DNA from 3 places in the Idiomarina sp. 28-8 genome. Region 1 is predicted to be linked to each of the others. Evidence: predicted binding sites of a transcription regulator. Region 1 holds the regulator's gene; each other region holds the start of a gene.
What was found. The regulator ArgR, encoded in region 1, controls arginine synthesis, uptake and breakdown. The targets are predictions, from matches to a motif close to ANTGAATANNTATTCANT.
Positions count from the first base shown of each region.

Region 2: RJ32_RS12310 (aspartate aminotransferase family protein) is a predicted target of ArgR. The motif match lies at 2,254-2,271, and genes of this name have one in related genera.
Region 3: gltB (glutamate synthase large subunit) is a predicted target of ArgR. The motif match lies at 1,971-1,988, and genes of this name have one in related genera.

Region 1 covers NZ_DF266789.1:336,992-340,279, forward strand. Annotated here, with positions in the region: gene mdh (malate dehydrogenase) at 180-1,112, opposite strand; gene argR (transcriptional regulator ArgR) at 1,300-1,773, shown strand; gene RJ32_RS01740 (Dyp-type peroxidase) at 1,749-2,714, opposite strand; gene RJ32_RS01745 (DUF885 family protein) at 2,795-3,288, shown strand, end outside.
Region 2 covers NZ_DF266793.1:43,837-47,124, forward strand. Annotated here, with positions in the region: gene astA (arginine N-succinyltransferase) at 1-836, opposite strand, end outside; gene RJ32_RS12310 (aspartate aminotransferase family protein) at 850-2,067, opposite strand; gene RJ32_RS12315 (flagellar brake protein) at 2,395-3,099, shown strand; gene RJ32_RS12320 (HDOD domain-containing protein) at 3,105-3,288, opposite strand, start outside.
Region 3 covers NZ_DF266790.1:118,319-121,606, reverse strand. Annotated here, with positions in the region: gene gltB (glutamate synthase large subunit) at 1-1,960, opposite strand, end outside; gene nadA (quinolinate synthase NadA) at 2,099-3,139, opposite strand; tRNA gene RJ32_RS05375 (tRNA-Lys) at 3,281-3,288, opposite strand, start outside.

The DNA of each region.
Region 1 (3,288 bases):
AATGTGGAAATATTGGGGGGTTGGTCAGTATTGGCGTAAAGCCATTGCGGGTTATCTGGAGAAAGTGTGCAGCGCCAAGGATGGCGCTGCCCAAGCCTTACAGGGACGTACTTGCAGGCGTCTTTCGGAAGATAACCTGCAATGGCCAGCCAATGCTGGCCCGCCCCCAATGTTTCAGCTTAGCTGGCGAAGTCGATGCCAGTTTGGATGTCGCCTTTCAGGCCGTCTAGCATTTCGTCCATGCATTTTTGTTCGAATGCACTGAGTTTGCCGTAAGACAGGATTTCTTCTGCGCCGTTTTTGCCTAAGCGTACTGGCTGCGCGAAGAACTTAGCGTTGTCGCCCGGGCCTTCTACGTAGGTGCACTCGATAGTGTCCTGACCTTGCAGGCCTTTCAGCAGTGACAAGGCAAAGCGTGCTGCTGCCTGACCCATAGAAAGGGTTGCTGAACCGCCGCCAGCTTTGGCCTCAACTACTTCGGTACCTGCGTTCTGGATACGGTGAGTTAAGTCTTTGATTTCTTGCTCTGTAAACTCAACGCCTTCAACCTGAGACAGCAATGGCAAAATGGTTGTGCCGCTATGCCCACCGATAACTGGTACGTTAACGTTTTCCGGGTTCAGACCACGCAACTCACCAACAAAGGCTTCTGAACGGATAACGTCCAGCGTAGTAACACCGAACAGTTTACGCTTATCGTAGCAGCCTGCTTTTTTCAGGACTTCGGCAGCGATTGGAACCGTGGTGTTTACTGGGTTAGTAATGATACCAACACAAGCGTTAGGACAGTTTTCTGCAACGCCTTGAACTAAGTTTTTAACGATGCCGGCGTTCATGTTGAACAGGTCAGAGCGATCCATACCTGGCTTACGTGGTACGCCGGCAGGAATCAATACGATGTCGCTGCCAACTAATGCTGATGCTAAGTCGTCTTTACCGAAGCCTGTTACTTTCACGTCGGTAGGGATATGACTTAAGTCAACCGCCACACCTGGAACTACTGGCGCAACGTCATACAACGATAATTCTGAACCTGCTGGTAATTGGGTTTTCAGAAGTAATGACAATGCCTGGCCGATACCACCGGCCGCACCTAATACGGCTACTTTCATCTCAGACTCCGTTTTTGTTGGTCAATTTAAACTGCTTAAAAATGCAGAATTTGGGGCAAAACTGTACTCCTATATCAATAAAAATACAACTTTGCGCGATACACATTCAGCACTCGAATAGCGCATCTTTATGCAGTACACTGTCTATTATTATAGCACGTAAACAGCATAGGAATTTGACACTCACATGGTGCAGGACACGTTACTCGAAGCTTTTAAAACTTTGCTCCGCGAAGAGCGTTATGGCTCTCAAGGGGAAATTGTTAACGCCTTAAAAGCCGAGGGCTTTGATAACATTAGCCAGTCTAAAGTGTCGCGCATGCTGAGTAAGCAAGGAGCGGTTCGTACCCGCAATGCGAAACAGGAAATGGTCTACTGTTTACCGCCTGATTTAGCCGTGCCTTCCACCCGGGCACCATTAAGCCAGCTTGTACTGGATATTCAGCATAATGATGTGATGGTCATTATTCGCACAAGTCCGGGCGCCGCTCAGTTAATTGCGCGGTTGCTGGACTCGGTCGGTAAAAAAGAAGGTGTACTTGGCACTATTGCTGGTGACGACACGATTTTTATTGCACCGCTTAAAGTTGCTGATATTGAATTCACTCTGCGAAAAGTACGCGAGCTGTTTGCGAATCAGGCGGTACTGCCCTCTTCATAATCCGCTATGTCTTCGGCAACTTCTTTGTTCGCTTCCATAAAGCGCATTGAAGGAACAAAAAAACCTGAGCTGGACACGGCTTGTGAGTAATCTAGTAAAGGGTCGTAAGCTCCCTGTTCGTCGGCGTAATAACGGTTCTTTAGCCACTGAACAACCATTTTAGGCGAATGGCTAAAATACATTGCCAGAAGCCCCTGTTCGCGCAAGTCGCCCCAGGGCATATTCTGCCGCAATAGTGGAATAGGCTGTTCGCTACTATCAATTAAGCGACTTTTCGCAGCGTGAGTGACACCTTCTATTTTGGCTTCTGATAAACGTTCACCAGATACTTTCTCGCGTCCCATTAGCAGTTCCTGCTTTTCAGGGCCTAAGTAGTCCCAACGACGCAAGTCATGCCGAAACTTCTGTACGAATAAGTAGCTGCCGTCGACAAAGTCCGCATCGTCCTGCGCCTCAACTAAAGCGACTTTACGCTTGCGCATACCCCGCGGGTTATCCGGAGCATCGATAAAGCCGGTTAAGTCGCGGCCGTCCAGATAACGAAAGGAACGGATTTGCTCAGCCACTTCAATGTCGTAGCCAAACCATTCCATTAACGTACGTCCCGCCAAGTAGTTAGCGTCAAAACGATCACAACGAATCTGTATAACAAGATCATAGGGGTGTCTTGGCGCTTCACGGTCGCCATCTCTGAGCTCGGGAAAAGCCTGCAAGTGCAACGGGCGCTTATGCGGATAGAGAATATCCCAGTAGTCCGCCCCTATGCCAACAAAGCCTGTTAACATGCCTTCAGAGAAACGGGCGTCAAGATCGCGTAAAATTGCTGGAAAGCGAGCTAACTTGCGACGTAAACTTTCAACGTCGTCGCTCATGACGTGACAAAACAACGTCAGACCATGCAGATTAGGTTCCGCGTAGACTCCTGACTGAGCTTTATCCACCCTATTCTCCCATTTAACTGTTATTTTTGTGGGTTCGTTCTATTCGCTTTTACATTAATTAGCGTAAGAGGCATTATAGAATGCCTGTATTCGTTATGACACCGCAAGGAAAAATCATGCGTAATCTGATACTTATTTTTGGTTTGCTGGGCGTTACTGCCTGCACCACCACAGCTGATAACCAAACCCAGCGTAGCAGCACACAGCAACAGAGCCCTGCTGCCGAGTTTCATCAGCTGGCTGACACTATCTGGGAAGAACTGAATAAGTCCAGCGATACTGAGCTGACCGATATGTCACCGGAGGCGTTAGAAAAACGCTATCAACAACGCTCAAAGTGGCTCGAACAGCTTAACGCCGTTAACCTTAACGCGCTTAGCCGGGATGACCAAATTAATCATGCGATGATTCATTATACGTTAAAAAATAAAGTAGATGAGTATCGTTTTAAAGCACACTACATGCCATTGACAGCAGAGGGTAGTTTCCATAGTTCTCTTGCTTTTATGCCATCGTACACCTCGTTCTCTTCGGCTGAAGATTATCAGAATTACATTGCGAAACTGCGTTCCAT
Region 2 (3,288 bases), on a different contig from region 1:
ACCGTCACTAAACGACTGTTACGGACACTGTTCAGATTACACACTTCAGCTTCAACCGTTGGCCCTGCGTCAAATATATCGACGAACCCGCGGAAGCGGAAACCTTCAGATTCCAGTAATTTCAGCGCCGGACGGGTATTGTCGTGAACTTTGCCAACAACCGCCTGCGCTTCTTTACTCAGCAAGTTGGTATAAATAGGGAAGCGAGGCATCAGTTCAGAAATAAAGACTTTGTCGCCAATGCCACTTAAATAGTCTGCTTTAGGAAAGTCCATTGAGAAAAAGTTCTCTTCCAGCCAGTTCCAGAATGGCGAATCACCATTTTCATCTGAAACACCGCGCATTTCGGCTATTACCCAGTCGCTGAAACGCTGTTTAAACTGCGCTAAAAACAGCATACGGAAACGAGATAAAGTACGTCCGTTCATATTGTGCCGGTAGGGTTCACGCAAAAATAGAGTGCATAGCTCAGAAACACCTGTGTAGTCATTACACAAGGTTAAGGTTTCCAGCGCATTATAAATATTAAGCTTTTCTGAATGATGCACAACTTTACCCAAACGGTAATGCCAGAAGGCTTCATTCAAACCCACCGCAGCTTCAATACCACTGACACCTGCAATAGTACCGGTTTCGGTATCTTCCATAACAAACAGGTAGCTTTCATCGCCCGGTGTTTCAACGGTGTCTTTAGCGAATGCTTTTTGCGCCGCATTAATGCGGCGCTCCAGCAGCGACTGGTCTACCGGTAAGGAAGTAAAACCATGACCGGATTCAATCGCGCACTGATATAACGCTTCGTAATCTGACGGCTTAATGGGTCTGATTAGCAACATAAAACAGCCTCAGTTATTGACCGACGACCTGAGCAACAGCTTTTTCAAAGCGCTGCAGGCCTTCTTTAATGTCTTCTTCAGAAATAACCAGTGACGGGGTAAAACGCACCACATTAGCACCGGCAATCAGTACCATCACGCCATGCTCCTGACCGGCCAGCAAGAAGTCGCGCGCACGCCCTTCGTACTCTTTATTCATTGCCGCGCCAAGTAATAAGCCCTGACCTCGAATTTCGCTGAACACGTTATATTTTTCGTTAATTGCGGCCAGTTGCTCTTTGAACCACTGCTCACGTTGCTTCACGCCGTCCAGCGTTTCTTTCGTATTCACAACATCAAGTACCGCTTCTGATACAGCACATGCCAGTGGGTTACCGCCGTAAGTACTACCGTGAGTACCAGGTTTAAGATGCTCAGCAATTTCCGTTGTTGTCAGCATAGCGCCAATAGGGAAACCACCGCCTAAAGCCTTGGCTGAAGTCAGAATATCCGGCGTTACGCCCAGCTGTTCATAAGCATAGAGGCTACCGGTACGGCCAAAGCCTGTTTGTACTTCATCAAAAATCAATAACGCGTCGTTTTCATTACACAGTTCACGTACCGCCTTCACGAATTCCACGTCAGGGCTTACTACGCCGCCTTCACCTTGCAATGGCTCCATCATTACCGCGCAAGTTTTGTCGGAAATCAGTTCCTTAAGCGCGTCGATGTTGTTGTAATCCACATGCTCAATAGCACCAGGTTTTGGACCAAAACCGTCAGAGTAGGCTGGCTGGCCACCCACGGTTACGGTAAAGAAGGTGCGTCCGTGGAAACCTTTGGTAAAAGCAATAATTTGTTGCTTATGCTCACCGTGCTTTTCAATTGCCCAGCGACGCGCCAACTTTAATGCCGCTTCGTTGGCTTCAGCACCTGAGTTAGCGTAGTAAACGCGATCAGCAAAGGTGGCTTCGGTTAATTTCTTCGCCAGACGAATTGCCGGTTCGTTGGTAAAAACATTACTTAGATGCCACAACTTCTGGCTCTGTTCCTGTAGGGCTGACACCATCGCTGGGTGGCAATGACCAAGACAGTTCACAGCGATACCACCGGCAAAGTCGACATACTCACGACCTTCTTGATCCCAAACACGAGCACCTTCTCCTTTAACTGGAATCATCGATGCCGGGTTGTAGTTTGGAACCATTACATCATTAAACATTTCACGGTTTACTGTCTTATTGTCTGTCATTACTCTCGTCCTTATCGCCTTAGCGAGTTAACAAAGGTGTCAACAAATTCATCTCTAAAAGTAGCCGGCTATTATGCCAAAATTTGTGCAGTTTGTCTGTGATAATTCGGTTATAAATCCCTAATCCCGAGGGTTTACGCTTTTCTTGCATAAGATACGAATAGTTATGCTAATGCATACTGAAACCATGAATCTTTAGTCATTATTTTTTAGGTCACGAAAATGTTTTCTCCGAATTAACATTTAAGTACGCAGAATTACATTGATCTTTAACTGGTGTTAATTTAGCCTGACTTATTGAATAAATGTTCGGCAACAGAAGACGTTATGGAAAATCAGACTCCGCCCCTGAACGCCTCATCTCAACCACAGTTAAAGCTTACCTACTTACGTCCGGGCGACGTAATTGATGTTGAGTTTTCTTCGGCGACCAAGGTGCGCACCAAGCTTCAGGTTGTGGGCTTTGATACCGGTAACTATTTATTGTTAAAACAGCCGAATCCACGCACTGACGGCAGCTATGCCGATGTGTTATATGAAGGCAACCCGGTTATTGTTCGCTTGGTTTTAGAGGGAGAAGCGGGTGAATGCCTGGCGTTTAAAACAAAGATCCGGGCCGTCTCAAATATCCCGTTCAGGTTGCTGTATCTGGATTATCCGAAAGAAATTGAGAATCGCGCACTACGCGCACAGCGGAGGGTTCGAACACACATTCCAGTCGATGTTACTGCTGACGGCAGCCAGACTAACACTAAAAAGAAATTGGCCAGTGGTGTTATCGTCGATATCTCTTCTGCCGGGTGTCGAATTGTGTTTAAGGCGCAGAACCAGACAGGTAATGTCACTCATATGAATATAAAAATCAGTATTGGCTCGGGTTCTCAGAAAGAGCCTCTGACTCTTTCAGGTCAAATTATGAATCAGCGCAAAGAGCATGGAATGATAAGTGTTGGCGTGCGCTTCACTGACGAGGAAGCGCATATCGGTAAAGTGTTCGAGCATTTATTAATCGACACCGAGTTTGAGTGCTGACCTCTCTATTCCGGCACGACAATTGGCGGGCGTTTTAAGCTCACATTGTGCAAGCGAGCAACAGTTTCTGACGTTATTGAATGCTTATTGAGTAGATGTTTACCCTCTTCCAGACTGGCAAGGTCCACTTCCCGCAGCATTCTGAATTCGCAATAAGCATTAGCTTGGGCTAAGGCTTCCGCGTATTCA
Region 3 (3,288 bases), on a different contig from region 1:
CAATAATAATGTTTGAATCACAGCGAAGATCATTTGCAACCAACGCTTGCTGCACTGCACCAACGGCCATGGCTGCCGGTACCGTCAGTTGTTCCCGCTGTAAATCCCGGTCACTAAGAACCAGAATAACCGTTTGTTCATCCTTAACCGCGTGTTTTGCCTGCTCAACCAGACTCTCAATGGCTTGTTCCAGGTTTTGCTGCTTCGGTTCAAAACCCAGCGATAAAGTGGTTGCCCGGTAATGCTGTTCATCAAGTTCCCGTAGCTGTTTTAAATCGGTGTACATCAGGATAGGTGATTCAAATACTACCCGGTCGGCATCGCCCGATGCCTCGTTAAATACATTATGCTCACGGCCTATGATAGTGGAAAGCGACATAACATGACGTTCACGAATCGGGTCAATAGCCGGGTTAGTCACCTGCGCAAACTGCTGGCGGAAATAGTCGTAAAGCAAACGCGGCTGCTTTGAAAGCACGGCGGTCGGTGTATCGTCCCCCATAGAACCCACAGCTTCCTGACCATCTTTCGCCAGAACACTGATAATTTGCTGTATTTCTTCTTCGGAATACAAATACGCTTTGTGAAAAACCAGCATGGTCTCGTCGTCATACAAACGTTTACCCAGCTTGTCGGCGTGGCTGCGTTCAAACGGTATCAAGTGGCGACGATGTTGTTCCAGCCATTGTTTATAAGGGTGACGCTGCTTGAGTTCTTCTTCAATTTGGTCGTTATACCAAATTTTGCCGGTATAAGTATCCACCGCCATCATTTGTCCCGGCCCTAAGCGGCCTTTTTCAATCACTTCCTGCTCGTCGTAATCCCAGATACCCACTTCGGAGGCAATGGTCAGAATACCCGAACGGGTCAAAACATACCGCGCCGGACGCAGACCATTTCTATCCAGACTACAGGCCACATGCCGACCGTTACTCATAACCACGCCGGCAGGTCCATCCCAGGGCTCCATATGCAGGGAGTTAAACTCGTAAAAGGCCCGCATTTCGTCCGACATGGTGGCATCGCCCTGCCATGCCGGCGGGATAAGCAAGCGCATGGCCCGGAATAAATCCATGCCACCGGCCAGTAACAGCTCCAGCATATTGTCTAACGACGCAGAATCGGAGCCTGACAGTCCCACCAGTGGCTTTGCGTCCTGTAAGTCAGGCAGTAAGGGCGTCTGGAATTTATAAGCTCTTGCCTGCGTCCACTGACGATTCCCACGTATAGTATTAATTTCACCGTTGTGGGCAAGGAACCGGAACGGCTGAGCCAGCGGCCAGCGCGGTTCTGTATTGGTAGAGAAGCGTTGATGGAAAACACAAATCGAGGTTTTCATTTCTGCATCGGCTAAATCGGAGTAATAAGCCGGCAGGTCAGCTGCCATCATCAGGCCTTTATAAACTAAAACCAGACTCGACAACGAGGAAATATAAAGCTCATCCTGATTAGGCATCAACTTTTCGATGCGTCTCCGCGCCATATACAAGCGTCTTTCTAAATCTTTTTTACGCCAGCCCGGAGGCGCCGACACCAGAACCTGCTCAATAACCGGCTCAGAGGTTTTAGCGCCTTCACCCAGTACTTGGTTGTTGACCGGAACTTTACGCCAGCCAGTGACCGCTAAAGTCTCTCGTTGAAGCTCTTGCTCAATAAGGTGGCGGGCGGACTCGCGCTTATCCTTATCCCGACTAAAAAATACCATACCGACAGCGAATTTCTTACTGAGCTGCCAACCTTGAGTTTCTGCGTACTGGCGGAAAAACTGCTCGGGCATTTGCAGTAGCAGTCCGCAGCCATCTCCGGTTTTACCGTCGGCGCCAATACCACCACGATGTTGCATACGGTCCAGCGCTTTTACTGCGGTAGAAATTAAACCTTGCTGAGCTTCGCCATTAATATCAGCGATAAGGCCGAAGCCGCAGTTATCACGGACATCAGCTGGATCATAAAGTCCCATGCTTATACCACTCGAATAATTATTCAATAAAGCTAGATTACCATGCAGGCATCAGCTTCGGTAGGCACTGGGGCTATTATTGTTACAAATATGTTGTATAGACAAAAAGTAAAAAGGCTCCCGAAGGAGCCTTTTAAATCACTTTAAAGTCGCTGCAAATTCCAGCATTCGGTCTAGCGGCACCATGGCTTTTTTGCCCAGAGCTTCATCGACATGAATCTCATGTGTCTCACCACCGTTCTTCAGTGCTTCTTCTATCGCTTGTAAGCCGTTCATTGCCATCCAGGGACAATGCGCACAACTGCGACACGTTGCACCATTACCAGCAGTGGGGGCTTCAATAAAGGTCTTATTCGGTTGCAACTGTTGCATTTTATAAAAAATGCCTTTGTCGGTTGCCACTATAAAGGTTTCATTTGGCAATTCCTGACTCGCCTTAATAAGCTGCGAGGTAGAACCGACAGCATCAGCCATCGCGACAATATTCTCCGGTGACTCAGGGTGCACAAGAATAGCCGCCTCAGGATGAAGTTTTTTCATATCCTGAAGGGCTTTCGCTTTAAACTCATCATGCACGACACAAGCGCCCTGCCACAGCAGCATATCAGCTCCGGTTTCCCGTGCAATATAGCCGCCTAAATGCTTATCTGGTGCCCAAAGAATTTTTTCCCCTTTGGCATCCAGATGATCAACAAGCTCAAGCGCCATACTGGACGTTACTACCCAGTCCGCACGAGCTTTTACCGCTGCCGAAGTATTCGCATAGACGACAACGGTCCGGTCAGGATGTTGATCACAAAACTCAGCAAATTTTTCTGGTGGACAACCAAGATCAAGAGAGCACTCGGCTTTCAATGTTGGCATCAGTACTTGCTTATGAGGCGTAAGAATTTTAGCTGTCTCGCCCATAAAGCGAACACCTGCAACAATCAGTTTCTTTGCCGGATGGTCGCGACCAAATCGAGCCATTTCTAAAGAATCGGCCACGCAGCCACCGGTTGCTTCGGCTAACGCCTGAATATCCGGGTCTGTGTAGTAGTGAGCCACCAATACAGCGTCTTCATCAAGCAGAAGCTGCTTAATACGATTAATAGTTTCAGCCTTTTCTTCCGCACTTAACGGTTTAGGCTTTGGCGGAAAAGTATAATCAAGGCTATCCAGAGTTTGAATCTCGGTCATGATACTACGGCTTGTTTTCCAAGTGTTCTTAATAAGTGAGGACTATTATAGCGGAATTCAAGGGACGCTAATAGCTAAGTCAGTATCACCCTTAGGTCATCTGTATGGCTACGTGGTTTTCGTAATGAGTTTTCAGGGAAGTGGTGGGT